2 regions of the Duganella sp. GW821-FHT07F09 genome follow, and region 2 is predicted to be linked to the other one. Evidence: riboswitches for the same ligand, from Rfam matches in the RefSeq annotation. Region 2 holds a riboswitch; the other holds the start of a gene.
The links. Region 2 has a riboswitch for glycine ahead of gcvT (glycine cleavage system aminomethyltransferase GcvT). Riboswitches for the same ligand answer to the same signal wherever they lie in the genome.
Positions count from the first base shown of each region.

Region 1: it holds a riboswitch for glycine, as region 2 does, so the genes downstream of both, AC07P1_RS10025 (D-amino acid dehydrogenase) here and gcvT (glycine cleavage system aminomethyltransferase GcvT) in region 2, are expected to answer to the same signal.

Region 1 is NZ_JBWKQJ010000003.1:338,585-347,265, forward strand. Features, by position in the region: gene AC07P1_RS09990 (LTA synthase family protein) at 1-11, shown strand, start outside; gene AC07P1_RS09995 (PEPxxWA-CTERM sorting domain-containing protein) at 186-731, shown strand; gene AC07P1_RS10000 (DUF1330 domain-containing protein) at 1,151-1,540, shown strand; gene AC07P1_RS10005 (3-oxoacyl-ACP reductase) at 1,597-2,952, shown strand; gene AC07P1_RS10010 (ankyrin repeat domain-containing protein) at 2,980-3,513, opposite strand; gene AC07P1_RS10015 (lipid-binding SYLF domain-containing protein) at 3,775-4,602, shown strand; gene AC07P1_RS10020 (flavodoxin family protein) at 4,637-5,164, opposite strand; glycine riboswitch at 5,396-5,495, shown strand; glycine riboswitch at 5,496-5,609, shown strand; gene AC07P1_RS10025 (D-amino acid dehydrogenase) at 5,659-6,918, shown strand; gene AC07P1_RS10030 (DUF1801 domain-containing protein) at 6,926-7,354, opposite strand; gene AC07P1_RS10035 (IclR family transcriptional regulator domain-containing protein) at 7,426-8,208, opposite strand; gene AC07P1_RS10040 (4-hydroxyphenylpyruvate dioxygenase) at 8,335-8,681, shown strand, end outside.
Region 2 is NZ_JBWKQJ010000015.1:31,178-39,858, reverse strand. Features, by position in the region: gene AC07P1_RS29725 (methyl-accepting chemotaxis protein) at 1-1,788, shown strand, start outside; gene AC07P1_RS29720 (hypothetical protein) at 1,959-2,153, shown strand; gene AC07P1_RS29715 (ATP-dependent Clp protease proteolytic subunit) at 2,260-2,820, opposite strand; glycine riboswitch at 2,960-3,057, shown strand; glycine riboswitch at 3,102-3,224, shown strand; gene gcvT (glycine cleavage system aminomethyltransferase GcvT) at 3,300-4,427, shown strand; gene gcvH (glycine cleavage system protein GcvH) at 4,474-4,854, shown strand; gene gcvP (aminomethyl-transferring glycine dehydrogenase) at 4,976-7,870, shown strand; gene AC07P1_RS29695 (methyl-accepting chemotaxis protein) at 7,981-8,681, opposite strand, start outside.

The DNA.
Region 1 (8,681 bases), on a different contig from region 2:
TGCCGAAGTAAAAGCCGCTGCGTGGGGCGGATTTGCGCGCAGCGCGCAATCCGCCACTTGGCGGTCCCGCATAGCGCGTCGAGATTGTGTCCTCAACCCTTGGTGAAAGACATGGTGTTTCTTTTTGATAATTCATATATTATATGAACGTATCAATTAATTAACCATTCAAACGAGGCATTACAATGAAAAAGACATTAGGGCTGGCCGTGCTGGCCGCCACGCTTGTTACCGCCTCCGCCCACGCGGCCACGTTCGACTTTTCTTACACTTTCGCCGACAGCACGACAATCACCGGGAGGCTTGACGGCACGGCCAACGGCAACCTTGTCACCGATCTGTCGAACATTTATGTCAAACTCAACGGTGTCGATTTTGCCGGCAGCGGTTCGCTGTTCGCGGCCCGCTTCGACGGGAGACGTTGGCATGACGATCCGGTGGTCTCTTTTAGCGGCCTGGAAAATAATTTCTTTTTCTCGGATGGCCATTTTTTCGGTGGCTACGATGTCAATTACTTTACCCAACGTAGCGGGCCAGATGCCGATTTCAGCTGGGTGGAAACGTCTAGCGGCTTCAGGAGGAGTGACGTGCACACGGTTACGCCCGGGGGCACCTTGTCCGGCTGGACGCTGACTGCCGTCACCGCCGTTCCTGAGCCCGAGACGTATGCGATGCTGTTGGCCGGATTTGGTCTGCTCGGCGCGGTTGCGCGTCGGCGCAGGCAAGCCTGATTGCCGACGTCAACGCGAATGGACGGCTTTTTTCGGCGCGGGCGGCGCCGCCGGCGCTACGCCGGCTGACTGCCAACGTCGAGCACCCGCAGTGCGAAGGCGCGGCCCCACGGCGTGGTGATGTCCTGCCGTCCGTCGGGATCGAAGTTACGGATCATCTCGTTCACGCCGTTGACACCCAGGGTCGAGAAGCCGTCTACCGTCCGTACCTGGCCAACGCGCGGGTGGACGGCAAACCGGGTTAGGCGTGGACCGTTCGGACCGGATCGCCGTGGTCGAGAGTCCTCGCTTCGGGCAATTTATCAGCCGGAAAGGGCAAACGGTTATGCCGGTGACCATGACAAAATTCTTGTCATGGATACGGGTTCGAAGGTGACGGCATGGTGCGGTCGCGGGACCCGTCCTTCATCGAGAGACCTATGCCTACCTTCATTCGCACCGCCGCCTTCGTCACCGCCGTCGCCTTGAGCGCGAGCGGCCACGCGCAACAGGATCAGCCAGCCACACCGGCGCATGGCTACCTGATCGCCAATTTCAATATCCATGATCAGGCTGGATTTCAGAAGTATCTGGACGTGGTCGGGCCGATTGGCGCGAAATACAAGTTGAAACTCGTCGTCTTCAATATGAAGTCCAGCGCCGTGGAGGGGAGTCCCAAAGCGGTTAGCGTCGTCGCCGAGTTTCCGAGCCTCGCCGAGGCACAGCGCTTTTACTACTCGCCCGAATATACGGCGGCCAAGCAGTTGCGCATCGCTGCGACCGAAGGGACGGTGGTGCTGACGGAGGGCTTTGTGCCGCCACCACGATAATCCCGCCGGGCGGGGCAATGGCATAATGACGCGCTACCGACCCCAAAGAGAAACACATGTCCGATTTGTTAATGCGCTTGAACGGCAACCCGCTCACCGGCGCCATCGCCAAGGCGATCGGCCTGCCGAATCCCGTGCCGCTGTCGCGCGAGGCGGGTCCTTATGTGGAGCGGCCGTTCGATGGCAAGCGCGTGCTGTTGTGCCGTACCGCCGGCGGCTATGCGGCCGACGCCATGGCGGCGGCCTTGGCGCGCGCCGGCGCGGCAACACTGGACGCACCGCCCGCCAACTCCGGGCCGCTCGATATCGTCGCGATGGACGCGACCGGCTGCGTGATGCCGCAGGATTATCGAGCGTTGTACGACGGCTTGCATCCCGTCGTGCGGCGGCTGGTCCGCAATGGCCGGGTGCTGGTGCTGGCGGCCGATCCCGGCGCGGCGGCCACGCCCGTCGCGGCCGCCGTTGCGCGTGGTGTCGAGGGATTCGTGCGGTCGCTGGCGAAGGAGATCGGCGCGAAGGGCATCACTGTCAATCTCGGCTATGTGGCCCGCGACGCGCTCGATCGGCTCGATGGCCCGTTGCGGTTCTTCTGCGGCGCCCGCGCCACCTATGTGACCGGTCAGGCTTTTCACCTCGCCGGCAGCGTCGCCGCGCCCGCCGGCATGCCCTCGACGCAGGTCTTGTCCGGTAAGGTCGCGCTGGTGACGGGTGCCGCCAGGGGCATCGGACTGGCCGTGGTGGAGCGGCTGGCGCAGGAGGGCGCCACCGTGGTCGCGCTCGACGTGCCGGGCGCGGCGGACGATTTGCACAAGGCCTGCGACCGCTACGCCGCCGTTCCCTTCCTCGCCGATATCGCGGCGCCGGACACTGCGGAGCGCCTTGCCGGTTTCCTGCTCGAACGCTTCGGTGGCGTCGACATCGTGGTCCACAACGCCGGCATCACGCGCGACCGCACGCTGGCCAATATGCAGGAACATTTCTGGGATCTGGTGGTGCAGGTCAACCTGGCCGCCGTGATGGCGATAGACCAGCAATTCCTTGAGCGCGGCGTGCTGCGGGACGAGGGCCGCATCGTTTGCCTGTCGTCGGTCAGCGGCGTGGCGGGAAACTTCGGGCAGACCAACTACGCGGCGTCGAAGGCCGCGCTGATCGGTTATGTCACGGCGCAGGCGCCTTTGCTGGCGCCGCGCGGCATCTGCATCAACGCCGTGGCCCCGGGCTTTATCGACACGCCGATGACCGACGCCATGCCCATGGTCGTGCGGGAGATCGGCCGGCGCCTGAATTCCGTCAAGCAGAGCGGTCAACCGCGCGACGTCGCCGAACTGATCACCTTCCTTGCCACCCCGGGCGCGTTCGGCATCACCGGCGCGACGCTGCGCGTTTGCGGGCAGGGCCTGATCGGGGCGTGACGCCGAGCGCGGGAATCGGGACGTGGCTTACGGGTTTTTTGCAGCCAGCAGGGCGGCGGTGTCCTTCGCCCCCATCGTCTGCGCCAGCGAGATCGCCGTCATGCCCCGGCTGTCGACCGCGTCGACGGCCGCGCCGCGTTCGATCAACAGATTGAGGATATCGGTGCGGTTGAACATGGCCGCCATCATCAGCGGCGTCTTGCCGTCCGGGCTGGCGCCTTCGATATCCGCGCCATGGGCCAGCAGCAGTTCGGCGATGTCCAGGTAGCCTTTGTAGGCGACGCCGGCCAGCGGCGTCTGTCCCTGATCGTTGGGCACGTTCGGATCGGCGCCCGCTTCGAGCAGCACGCGCGCCGTGTCCAGGTGGCCGTGATAGCACGCCAGCATGATCAGGCTGTCGCCTTTTTCGTTGCGGAAGCCGACGGGCAGGCCCTTGGCCACCATCCCGGCCAGGCGCTCCGCATCGCCGGCGCGCACCAGCGTGAAGACGCCGCGTATGAATTCCAGGGTTTCGGCGTCCATCGCCGGGGCGGGCGTTGCCGCCTTTTCATTCTCTGCCATGTCTCGCCTTCATCAAGTTATTTCGGGGTAACGATAAGTATGCCTGAGTTCAATTTTAAGCGATGTACGCTGTCGCACCCGCAAGGCAGAGTCGCGCGCATAGCAGACTCAAGACCTGATGCTCTTGCGCGGGCGCAGGTGCGGGTCGGTTTTTTCGCACACTTTGTGTGAGATCAAAGGCGTTGCCGGACCTCCGGCGCTAGCATGATTTGGGTACGCACCTGCGTACGAGATTGTATGGAGCGCACAAAGGGGGAAACTATGACGATCAAGCGTAAAAAGCAGGCGGCAGCGCTTGCATGGGTGGCCGCGACGTTGCTGTCCGGCGCGGCGGTGGCCCAGTCTGGAAGCGGGCAGAGCGACCAAAGCGGCACCAGCGGCCAAAGCGGACAAACCGGATCGAGCGGACAGGGTGGCTCGGCAAGCCAGACTGGTGAGAGCGCCCGGAGCGGGCGTAGTGACACGGGCAATCTCGGCGCCAAGCCCGCCCAGCGGGCATCGCAACGCGTCAGCGACGCGCTGTCGGTGGTGCGCCGGCTGGAAGCGGAGCCGCGCATGAAACAATTGCTGCAACAGGCAAAAGGCGTGCTGATTGTCCCGTCGTATGGACGGGCGGCGCTGGGCGTGGGCGCCCATGGCGGTGCCGGCCTGCTGCTGCTTAAACGGTCGGACGGCACTTGGAGCGGGCCGGCGTTCTACGACCTCGGCGGCTTGACGGTCGGCCTTCAGGCCGGCGCGGAAGGCGGGCCGCTCGCGCTGGTTCTCAACAATGAGAAGGCGGTCAACGAGTTTATGAAGAAAAACAATCTTGCCCTGAGCGCCGATGCCGGCCTTACCGTGCTGAACTGGAGCCGGCTGGCGCAGGGAACGGCGGGCACCGGCGATGTCGTGGCCTGGAGCGGGACCAAGGGCTTGTTCGGCGACGTGGCGACGGTGGGTATCAATGATATCCGCTTCAACCAAAGCCTGACCAATGCCTATTACGGCCGGACGTTGTCGCCAAGGGAGATCGCGGCGGGCACCGTCAGCAACCCGCAGGCCGAGCCGTTGCAGCAGGCGCTGGGCCAGGCGGCGACCATCGCCCGTTGATGCCAGGGGCGCCGCCCCTCCGCCCCGCCACGGTCTACACCGGGTGTGTCAGCGGGGCGGACGGCGCCGACTCTTCATGGTCCCGCTGGACGATCGCGAGTTCGCTGGCGAAATCGGCCAGCGCTTGCTGGTAGTGTCCCGACAGCACGTCGCTCTGGCGCAGGCACAGGCTGGCGATGGGCAGTGTGTTGCACATTTCCGCCATCGACGTCAGCACGTCCTGGCCGTCGCCGCTCCCGGCCGTGCAGAACAGCCCGATGCGGCGGAAATGCTCGCGCTGCCGCAGGATGTAGCTGCGCATCGGCGCGCTCATTTGTCCGGCCCAGACCGGCGTGCCGAGCAAAATGAACGGATAGTCGGCAGGGCGGCGTTGCGCCGGGGCTATCTCGCCCGGCAGCTTGCGCCAGCCTTGCCACGCCGACCGCAGGAAGCCGGCGGCGCCGTCGCGCGGACGTAAATCCTGCAGTCGCTCGATGTCGGCACCGCAGGCCTGGGCCAGCGTGTTGGCCACTTTGGCCGTCACGCCGGTGCGAGAGTAGTACACGATGAGGCAAAGTTTCATGGCAGCTCCTTTCAGCGCAAGGCGGCCGGCGTGCCGGGTCTTCGCTGGTTTGACCGACAAGGGACGTCACGGTTCCCCGCCGCGACGATTGTCTGCCGTCCGTCGCCGCCGGTGCTGTGCCGGGTCAAGCTTATGGCGGCTAGATGATTGCCACCATGCCATCCGCAAATCCAACGGGGATAGTAAAGCCGCAATTTTTCGGGTAAGCTAGGCGCGTTGTGGCCAAAAACCACCGCCGTATCGGGAGAGACTGTTCCAGCCCAGGCTGACGAACGGCGCCGAAGGAGCAACCGCCCCGGAAACTCTCAGGCAAAAGGACCGATACAGCACTTTAAACTCTGAAGAGCGGCAGGACTCGGACGTCGTCCCCCCGCACCGAAGGAGCAAGCGCTGCCGCCATCGCGGCCCGGCGTGAATCTCTCAGGTCCAGAACAGAGGGGGTGTCTTTGCGCATGTGCGCCGAGACCATCCCCTTTGACGGTCTGGAGTCCTTCATGAAAACCATAGCAATCATTGGCGGCGGCATCACCGGCGTCACCACCGCCTACGCCCTCGCCAAACGCGGCTTCTCCGTCACCCTGCTGGAACGCCACCGCTACGCGGCGATGGAAACCTCGTTCGCCAACGGCGGCCAGCTGTCCGCCTCCAATGCGGAAGTATGGAATCACCGTTCCACCATCGCCAAGGGACTGAAGTGGATGTTGCGGAACGACGCGCCGCTGCTGGTCAATCCCAAGCCGAGCTGGCACAAGTTGTCGTGGTTCGCCGAATTCATCGCCGCCATGCCGCACTACCGCGACAACACCGTCGCCACCGCGCGGCTGGCGCTGGCCGCGCGCGAGCACCTGTTCCAGTGGGCCAGGGACGAGGACATCGCCTTCGACCTCAAGCGGGAAGGCATCCTGCACATCTACCGCGACCGCGCGGGATTCGAGCACGCCGCCGGGGTATCGAAGCTGCTGTCGCAGGGAGGCCTGTCGCGCCGCGCCGTCACACCGGAGGAGATGCGCGCCATCGAACCGACCCTGCGCGGCGACTATTACGGCGGCCACTACACCGTCAGCGACAGCACCGGCGACATCCACAAGTTCACCACCGGGCTGGCGCGGGCGGCGCAACGGCTGGGCGCCGAATTGCGCTTCGGCCAGCACGTCACGGCAATGCGGGCCGGCATGGACGGCGTGGACATCACCGTCGAGGAGGATGGTTTCAGCGCCACCAGCCGCTACGACGCGGTGGTCGTCTGCGCCGGCACCGCCAGCCGCGCCATGGCGGCCATGCTGGGCGACCGCGTCAACGTCTATCCGGTCAAGGGTTATTCGATCACGGTCCACCTGAACGACGCCGCCAGCCGGGCGGCCGCGCCGACGGTCAGCCTGCTCGACGACGAGACCAAGCTGGTGACCAGCCGCCTCGGGGACGACCGCTTCCGCGTGGCCGGCACGGCCGAATTCAACGGTTTTAACCGCGATATCCGCGCCGACCGCATCGCGCCGTTGGTGAATTGGGTCCAGCAGTGCTTCCCCGGGGTGAGCACGCGCAGCGTGACGCCATGGGCCGGACTGCGGCCGATGATGCCCAACCTGATGCCGCGCGTGGGGCGCGGCAAGGCGCCGACGGTGTTCTATAACACCGGCCACGGGCACCTGGGCTGGACGCTGTCGGCGGCGACGGCCGACATCATCGCCGATACCATTTGCGTTGCATCTGGCCGGGAGGGCAGCCGGCCCGCGCGGGTCGCGCAAGTGGCCTGACGGGTTTTTACATCCGCTCGCCGGGCAGCAGGCTGGCTTGCCGCACCCACTCGGCGAATTGCGCTTCGTCGAGTGGGTCGTTCTCACGCAGGTCGAGATGGCGCACACCGGCGGTTTTGGACGCCCCCGGCGGGAGCGGATCGAGAAAGCCGCCGTTGAAGAAGGTGACTTTGACATACTTGGTAAAACAATGAAAACCCAGGAACCAGCCTTGGTCGGCGATCCCGTATAGCGGGGTGTTCCATTTGACCGCCTTGTTCACGCCGGGTATGGTGTGGGCGATGATCTCGTCCAGACGTCGTCCAAGGTCGCTTTTCCAGCCCGGCATCGCCGCGATGTAGGCCTGCACCGGCGCGTCGCCGTAAGCTTTGGGGATTTGCGGATTGCCGCCCGATAGCAGGACCGGCACGGCTTTGGTATCTGGTTTTGTCGCCATGGCGTTAGCTCCACCGATAGAAGTGTGAGCAGCCCAGGATACGCGATTTTCACGCACCGGCGGCGCCGCGATCACACCCACAACATCAATGTATTGGCCGTGGCCTGCAGCGCCGGCACGCAGCGCGCGCTCGCCTCGGCCCGCGATGAACTGGCCGTCATCATCGACACGCTGAGCGCTCCGATCAGATTTCCGCGCCGGCTCTTGACCGGCACGGAGATGCCGCGAAAACCGATCTCGTACTGGTTTTCGGTGACAGCGAAGCCGCTCTCGCGGATCGCCACCAGTTCCTCGAACAGCTGCCGCTTGTCCGTCACGGTCAGGTGCGTGTAGGCGATCGGCTCCACCCGCGCCAGATAGGCGTGCAGCGCCTCGTCCGGCATGGCCGACAGCAGCACGCGTCCGGCCGTCGACGCATAGGCGGGCAGGCGCGTGCCCGGTTCGAAGCCGCTGGTGAGCTGGCGCGGCGCGTTCACGCGGCTCACGTACACCACATCATCCCCCTCAAGCACCGAATAATTGGTCGACTCCTGCAGCTCCGACGTGAGCTTTTGCAGATAGGGCAGGATGGCGCGCGGCAGGCGCGCTGAATCCAGATAGGAGCGGCCCAAAGTCAGCACCTTGGGCGTGAGCCAGAAGGTTTTGCCGTCCGTGGCGGCCATGCCGGTGTGGACCAGCGTGAGCAAATAACGCCGCGCGGCGCTGCGGCTGATCGCCACCTTCTCCGCCAGCTCGGTGGCGGTCAGGCGCGCGGTATCGTCGTTGAAGGCGGTGATGACGTTGAGGCCCGTGATCAATCCATCGATCAGGTCGCGCTCGGCGACATGCACATCCAGTAGCTGCGGCTTTTTCATGTTTTGTGCGCTAATCGCGCAAGTGGGGCGATTGGCGCAGTATAGCCGGTTTTCACGGGTTTTTTTGCGGCGCGGTGCTTCCTATACTGGCCTGACCTTAAGCACAAAAACGCGGGAGACCCTCACATGATCATCAAGGAACAGCTGCCGGAACCGAATAATCCGCTCGGTATCGCCGGCATTGAATTCATCGAATATGCCACCTCGCAGCCGCTGGCGCTGGGTGCGCTGCTCGAGCAGATGGGCTTCAGCGCGACCGCCCGCCATCGCTCGCGCGAAGTGACGCTGTACCGCCAGGGCGGCATGAACGTGATCGTCAACGCCGATCCGCGTGCGCTGCCGCAGGGGGAGGAGGGGCCGCAAGCGACCGTGATCAGCGCCATCGCGCTGCGCGTGCGCGACGCCGACGCGGCCTACCGGCACGCCATCGACATGGGCGCCTGGGCCATCCAGACCCGCGCCGGGGCGATGGA
Region 2 (8,681 bases):
CTGGGCCTGAGTTCGCTCTCGCGCATGGGCGAGATCAATCAGGCATCGACGCAATTGTCGGGCAGTTGGCTGCCCCAGACCATCGCCGCGTTGTCGCTGAAAAACGATCTGCAGGAATTACGCAAACTGGAGCACGTGGTTATCAGCGACAAGGCCAGTATCGAAGGTTCCGAGCAAAAACTAAGTCTCGCACTATCCGCGTTCCGTGACAATGCCGACCGGCTTGGCAGGACGGTCAACGATGCAAACGTCAAGGCCGAGGCGACCGAATTACAACGAATGGCCGTCGCCTACCTCGCCGAACACGACAAAATGATGGCGCTGGCCAACGAAGGCAAAAAGGACGAGGCGGTCGGCGTCCTCAAAGGGTCATCGCAGCCGGCCCTCGATGCGGTCAACGGCCAGCTCGACAAAATACTGTCCAGCAATATGTCGGGTAGCCAGCAGGCGGCGCGCGGCGCCGGCCAGGTCTACACGATCGCGCGCGTCACCACGCTGGCCATGCTCGGCGCCGCGATCGGCTTCGGCGCGCTGCTGGCGCTGTGGCTGGCGCGTTCGATCTCGGCGCCGCTGCGGCAGGTGATGCTGGTGGCGCAGCGCATCGCCGACGGCGACCTGAGCACCCGCATCGAGGTGCGCTCCAACAATGAAACCGGCAAGCTGCTGCAAGCGATGCAGCACATGAACGATAGCCTGACGACGATGATCGTCCAGGTGCAAAGCGGCGCGCGGGCGATCGGCCAGGCCTCCGCCGAGATCGCCGAAGGCAATCTGGACCTGTCGAGCCGCACCGAGCAACAGGCCGCCTCGCTGGAGGAAACCGCCTCGTCGATGGAGCAGCTGACGGCCACCGTCAAACAAAACGCCGAGCACGCGGTGCAGGCCAACAAGCTGGCCGTGTCGGCGTCGGCGGTCGCGGTGCGCGGCGGCAACGACGTCGAGCAGGTGGTCGGCACCATGGCGTCGATCAACGACAGCTCGAAGAAAATCGCGGAAATCATCGGCGTCATCGACGGCATAGCGTTCCAGACCAACATCCTGGCGCTGAACGCGGCGGTGGAGGCGGCGCGGGCCGGCGAGCAAGGCCGTGGCTTCGCCGTGGTCGCCTCCGAGGTGCGCAACCTGGCCCAGCGCAGCGCGGCGGCGGCCAAGGAGATCAAGAGCCTGATCGACGACTCGGTCGACAAGGTCGTGCGCGGCACGCAACTGGCCGACCAGGCGCGCCTGACAATGGACGAGGTGGTGGGCAGCGTCCAGCGGGTAACCGGACTGATCGGAGAAATCGCCGACGCCAGCGCCGAGCAGACCGCCGGCCTGGAGCAGGTCAATCAGGCGATCGCGGCGATGGATCAGGCGACCCAGCAAAACGCCGCGCTGGTCGAGCAGGCGGCGGCGGCCGCGTCGTCGATGCGCGATGAAACAGGCAAGCTGAACGAGGCGATCGGCGCGTTCGCCGTACACGACGGCGCGTACCGCGACGCAGGAACGCAGCCTTCGTTGGGCGCCGCCGCCGGCATGACGGGCGCGGCGAATATCCCGGGCGACCAGGAAATGCCGCCCTTGCCGTCCAGCACCCGGCGCGATCGGATCAAGCCGGCGCTGCCGTCGCCGGACCGGCGCGGGGACGCCCCACGCCGCCCGAGCGCCAATACCGGCCCGGCCAACAGCGCCAATGCAGGCGCCGAGGCGCGCGCCAAGACCAGCCAGGCCGGCCGCGCCGGCTCCACAAGCGGGCTCGGCAAAGCATCCGGCAAACTCAGCAATGAAGTGGAGTGGGAAGAGTTTTAAGGTCGAGTGCGAGGCATGCTCCTACAGTGCCCCAAGACGCACTCCGATAGCAAGTGCCTGAGCGAAAACGCATCATTGCCCTACCAGAAACGCGTACCGTCGCCAGTCCTTCCAGTAGGCACGGCGCGCTTTTGGCGAGTACGTTCTTTCACTTTCACAAAGGAATTAAAATGAACTCGAATCAAAAAGGCGGCAGCAGCAAGCAAGGCTCCAATCAGGGCAGCAGCAAGCAATCGGGCGACCAGGGTTCTTCCAGCGGCTCGCGCTCCGGCACCCAGGGCGGCACACATGAGCAACATGTGGAAGCCGGCCGGCAAAGCCACAAAAATGACGGCAACAAACAGACGGGCAACAAAAACCGCTAATCAGGCTGCACCATAATTAGCGGCATCGGCGGCGCCTCCCTGGCGCCGCTCCGTTTTCGGCTTGCGATCCGGGCTTGCAATCCGAACTTGCAATCCGAACTTGCACTCAAATATTGGCCACGCGCTGTCCGCGCGGCGGCACGAAGTCCTTCACCGCGTTGACCATTCCCACCGCCACACCCTCGGCCGCCGTCAGGTGCAGGTCGGAATACGCATGCGTCCGCCAGTGCTCCTCGGTCAGCTGCACATGGTCGCGCAGGATCTGCTCGGTGCGGGCGTCGTCGGCCTGCAAGCCTTCGACGATGATGCGCAGCGCGTCCGGCCGGGCGCCGTGGGGGGCGCTGGCGTGCGATTTATGCACCATGAAACGCGCCGTGTCGCTGGCATAACGCTCCTCGCCGGACAGGAACAGGATCACCGCGATCGACGCCACGGCGCCGGCGTTGTAGGTGACGATCTTGATCGGCAGCTTGCTCAGGTAGTTGTACAGGCAGATGCCGTCGCTGACATAGCCGCCGTTGGACTGGATCAGGATATGGGCGGTGGTGATGCGGTCCTCCGTCATATCGGCAACGGCGTCGAAGACACGGCGCACCATGTCACTATTGACGTCGCCAGACAGGGTGAACCACGCGTGGCCCTCGTAGGAATTTTGATCTTGGCTCATGGGTGGGCTCTCGAATAGGTGTGATTTATTCTAGCAAATAGTTGTTTATATGGCGTTTTTATTGTTCGCCATTCGTGCGCGGCCCTGATTCGGCCTTGCCCGCAAGATTGACATTCAAGCCCTTCTGACATATATTCCCGAGTCTTGATCGGGAGAGGGTTGCGGGCCAATTGGCCAACGCGGCCGCCGAAGGGGCACTACCCAAAAACTCTCAGGCAAAAGGACCGATCAAGGGACCAACGCGGCCGCCGTTTGATTTTTGATCACGGCGGGATGCCAACTGGTCCAACTCTGGAGAGCGGCCGCGGCATACGCCGGCGGCCCACCGAAGGGGCGCACGGGAACCGAGTCCGGCTGGATGGCTCGCCCGTAATCTCTCAGGTACCAAGGACAGAGGGGTCTGCGATCATTGCGGAAACAGCTTTTTAGCCGTTCCTTGTATGTTCTGTTAACCCCTTTTCGATTTGGACCGAGGAATCATGACGCTCAAAGCCACCCCACTCAATAACGCACACCGCGCCGCCGGCGCCAAGATGGTCGATTTCGGCGGTTGGGACATGCCCGTCAACTACGGATCGCAGATCGAAGAACACAACGCCGTGCGCACCGACGTCGGCATGTTCGACGTCGCCCACATGTGCGTGGTCGACATCAAGGGTGCCGACGTGCGCGCCTTCCTGCGCGGCCTGCTGGCCAACAACGTCGACAAGCTGCAGGTGTCGGGCAAGGCGCTGTACTCGTGCATGCTCAACCCGCAGGGCTTCGTCATCGACGACTTGATCGTCTACTTCATCGACGAAAGCTGGTTCCGCCTGGTCGTCAACGCCGGCACCGCCGAAAAAGACGTGGCCTGGATGCAGGCGCAGAACACCGCCACCAACGGCGGCGTGACGATCACCCAGCGCAGGGATGGCGACCGCGCTAGCGCCATGGCGCTGATCGCCGTGCAAGGACCGAACGCCCGCGCCAAGGTGTGGGAAGTCATTCCAGAATCGAAGGCCGGCACCGCCGACATGAAACCGTTCAACGTCGCCTTCGCGCACAGCGCCGCCTTCGGCGAGGCGATGATCGCCCGCACCGGCTACACCGGCGAAGACGGCTTCGAGATCGGCGTCGCCGCCGACCAGGCCGAGAAGCTGTGGAACGCGCTGGCCGCCGCCGGCGTCAAGCCCGCCGGCCTGGGGGCGCGCGACACGCTGCGCCTGGAAGCGGGCATGAACCTGTACGGCCAGGACATGGACGAAACCGTCAACCCGCTCGACGCCGGCCTGGCCTGGACCATCGACCTGGTGTCGGAGCGCGATTTCATCGGCAAGGCGGCCTTGCAGGCGATGGGCCAGAACGCCCAGTTCGTCGGCCTGATCCTGCGCGAAAAAGGCGGCGTGCTGCGCGCCCACCAGAAAGTCATCGTGGCCGGCACCGACGCCGTCGGCGAGATCACCAGCGGCACCTTCAGCCCGACCATGCAGCAGGCCATCGCGCTGGCGCGCGTACCCAACGGCGTGGCCGCCGGCGACACCGTGCACGTGGAGATCCGCGACAAGAAGCTGGCCGCCTCGGTGGTCAAGCTGCCTTTCGTCCGTAACGGTAAAATCCTTGCTGTTTGATTGTTTTAGCCACCCGAATTAGCCCCCCTACCCTCTGGAGCCTTACATGAATATTCCTGCAGACCTGAAGTACACCGAATCCCACGAATGGGTACGCGCCGAGGCTGACGGCACCGTCACCGTCGGCATCACCGAGTACGCGCAAGACGCGCTGGGCGACATCGTCTTCGTCGAACTGCCGAAGGTCGGCAAGAGCTACACCGCCGGCGACGACGCCGCCGTGGTGGAATCGGTCAAGGCGGCCAGCGACATCTACGCGCCGGTGTCGGGCGAAGTCATCGCCGTCAACGAAGACGTGGCCAGCGCCCCGGAATCGATCAACACCGACGCCTACGCCGCCTGGCTGTTCAAGATCAAGCCGGCCGACGCCAGCGCCATCGACGGCCTGCTGGACGCCGCCGCCTACGGCAAGACCACCGAAGCGTAATAACGGTTCGACAGGGGCCGGCCTGGCGCCGGCCCCGCGCTAGTTTGCCTGCTTGCTCGTTTTGCCTCCCTTGCCCGCGCGCCGCGCCGGCACTTCGCATCTCTTTTGGCCCTGACAAATCATGACCCGCTCCAGCCTGACCCAACTCGAAGCCCGCGACGCCTTCATCGCACGCCATATCGGCCCCGACGCCGCAGAACAGGAAGCCATGCTGGCGGTCCTGGGCTACGCCTCGCGCGCCGCCCTGATCGACACCATCGTCCCTGCCAACATCCGCAACAAGGCCACCTTGCCGCTGGGCGCGTACACGCAGCCGATGCCGGAGCAGGAAGCGCTGAACAAGCTGAAAAAAATCGCCGGCAAGAACAAGGTCCTGAAGTCGATGATCGGCCAGGGCTACTACAACACGCTGACTCCGGGCGTGGTGCTGCGTAACATCTTCGAAAACCCGGCCTGGTACACCGCGTACACGCCGTATCAGCCGGAGATCTCGCAAGGCCGCCTGGAAGCGATCCTGAACTTCCAGCAGACCGTCACCGACCTGACCGGCATGGGCATCGCCAACGCCTCGATGCTCGACGAGGGCACCGCCGCCGCCGAAGCGATGACGCTGATCCAGCGCGTGGGCAAGTCCAAGTCGAACGTGTTCTACGTCGCCGATGACGTGCTGCCGCAAACGCGCGAAGTGGTCGAGACCCGCGCCAAGCCGCTGGGCATCGAAGTCAAGGGCTTCCACCCGGCCGAACTGTCCGGCATCGGCGACGCGTTCGGCGTGTTGCTGCAATACCCCGGCGTCAACGGCGTGGTGCGCGACTACAAGGCCGGCGTCGAGGCGGTCAAGGCCAAGGGCACGATGGTGGTCGTCGCCGCCGACCTGCTGGCGCTGACCATGCTCACGCCACCGGGCGAATGGGGCGCGGACGTCGTCGTCGGCAACAGCCAGCGCTTCGGCGTGCCGCTGGGATTCGGCGGCCCGCACGCCGGTTACCTGTCGACCCGCGACGAATTCAAACGCAGCATGTCCGGCCGCCTGGTCGGCGTCACCATCGACGCACAAGGCAACAAGGCCTACCGCCTGGCGCTGCAAACCCGCGAGCAGCACATCCGCCGCGAAAAAGCCACCTCCAACATCTGCACCGCGCAGGTGCTGCTGGCGGTGATGGCGTCGATGTACGCCGTCTACCACGGCCCGAAAGGCCTGCTGCAGATCGCCCGGCGCGTGCACCGCTACACCGGCGTGCTGGCGTCCAACCTGAAGACGCTCGGCTACACCGTCACCAACGACACCTTCTTCGACACGCTGACCGTCGCCGTCCCCAACGCCGAGCAGCTGCACGCGTCGGCCCACTCGCACGGCGTCAACCTGCGCGTGATCGACGCCTCGCACGTCGGCGTCTCGCTCGACGAGACCACCACGCGCGAAGACATCGCCCTGCTGTGGACCGTGTTCGCCCATCCGGTCGGCGGCCCGGCCCACGGCCCGGCCTTCGACACCGTCGAAGCGGCCGTCGCCGAATCGTTCCCGGCGTCGCTGGCCCGTTCGAGCGCCTACCTGACGCACCCGGTGTTCAACCGCTACCACTCCGAAACCGAGATGCTGCGCTACCTGCGCAGCCTGGCGGACAAGGACCTGGCGCTGGACCGCACCATGATCCCGCTGGGTTCGTGCACCATGAAGCTGAACGCGACGTCCGAGATGATCCCGGTCACCTGGCCCGAGTTCTCCAACATCCACCCGTTCGCGCCGGACAGCCAGACCATCGGCTACCGCGAAATGATCGCGCAGCTGGAAGAGATGCTGTGTGCGGTGACCGGCTATGCCGCCATCTCGCTGCAACCCAACGCCGGCTCGCAGGGCGAATACGCCGGCCTGCTGGTGATCCAGGCCTACCACCAGTCGCGTGGCGAAGGCCATCGCAACATCTGCCTGATCCCGTCGTCGGCGCACGGCACCAACCCGGCATCGGCCAACATGGTCGGCATGCAGGTGGTGGTCACCGCCTGCGACGCCAACGGCAACGTCGACCTGGCCGATTTGAAGGCCAAGGCCGAACTGCACTCGAAGAACCTGGCCGCCGTCATGGTGACCTACCCTTCGACCCACGGCGTGTTCGAGGAAGGCATCCAGGAGCTGTGCGAGATCATCCATTCGCACGGCGGCCAGGTCTACATCGACGGCGCCAACATGAATGCGCTGGTCGGCGTGGCCGCCCCGGGCGCGTTCGGCGGCGACGTCTCGCACCTGAACCTGCACAAGACCTTCTGCATTCCGCACGGCGGCGGCGGTCCGGGTGTCGGCCCGATCGGTGTCGGCGCCCACCTGGCCAAGTTCCTGCCGAACCAGCGTTCGAACGGCTATATCCGCGACAACGCCGGCATCGGCGCGGTCAGCGCAGCGCCATACGGCTCGGCCAGCATCCTGCCGATTTCGTGGATGTACATCGCGATGATGGGCGCCGAAGGCCTGACCGCCGCGACCGAAACCGCGATCCTGAGCGCCAACTACATCGCGCGCCGCCTGTCGCCGCACTACCCGGTGCTGTACTCGGGCCACGACGGCCTGGTGGCGCACGAGTGCATCATCGACCTGCGCCAGCTGCAGGACGCGACCGGCATCAGCAACGAGGACGTCGCCAAGCGCCTGATGGACTTCGGCTTCCACGCGCCGACCATGAGCTTCCCGGTGCCCGGCACCTTGATGATCGAGCCGACCGAGAGCGAATCGAAGGCCGAGATGGACCGCTTCATCGACGCCATGATCGCCATCCGCGGCGAGATCGCCAAAGTGGAGAGCGGCGAATTCGACAAGCTGGATAATCCGTTGAAGTTCGCGCCGCACACCGCCGAGGTGCTGACCGCCGACAAGTGGGAGCATAAGTACAGCCGCGAAGTGGCGGCCTATCCGGTGCCGTCGCTGCGCAAGCAGAAGTACTGGCCGCCGGTCGGCCGCGCCGACAACGTCTACGGCGACCGCAACCTGTTCTGCGGCTGCGCGCCGATGAGCGACTACGAGTAATTGACGGCACGCGCACCGGCCGGGAGCGCGTGCACGAAGATGAAACACGTAGGGCGGATTAGCGCGCAGCGCGTAATCCGCCGTGAGCCGCCACCGGCCTGTGAGTGCGCTCAATTCCTAATCGACGCCAGCCGCAGGCGCACTACCCGCGGCGAGCCCGGTTGCTGGGGGACGTTCGGCTCCTGCCCTTCCTCCAGCTTGAACATCGCCACCGCCTCCGACAGATTGAGCGCCTGCCGCTGCAAGCCCGTGGAAGCCGCCGCCGCCTGGCGCACCAGCGCCAGATTCTGCTGCGTCACCTGGTCCATCTCGAGGATCGCCATGTGCGCGCCCTGCAAGCCCTGGGCCTGTTCGGCGCTGGCCTCGCTGATCTGGCCGATGATGTCGCCCACCTGCTGCACCGAGGCCACGATCTCCGCCATGCTGTCGCCGGCCTCCTCCACCGAGCGCGCGCCGCCCTCGATTTCGGCCACCGACTCCGCGATCAAGGCCTTGATCTCGTGCGCCGCCGTCGCCGAGCGCTGCGCCAGGGTCAGCACCTCGCTGGCCACCTGGGCGAACGCTTCGCCTTGGGCGCCGGCCCGCGCCGCCTCCACCGCCGCGTTCAGCGCCACCAGATTGGTCTGGAACGCCAGCCCGTCGATGACGCCGACGATGTCCACCACCTTGCGCGAACTGCCGCGTATCGACGCCATCGTCACCACCAGCCGCTGCACCACGCTGCCGCCGCGCACCGCGAAGTTGGTGGCGCAGCGCACCAGCTGATTGGCCAGTTGCGCGTTGTTCGCCGTCTGCGCGACCGTGGAGCTGA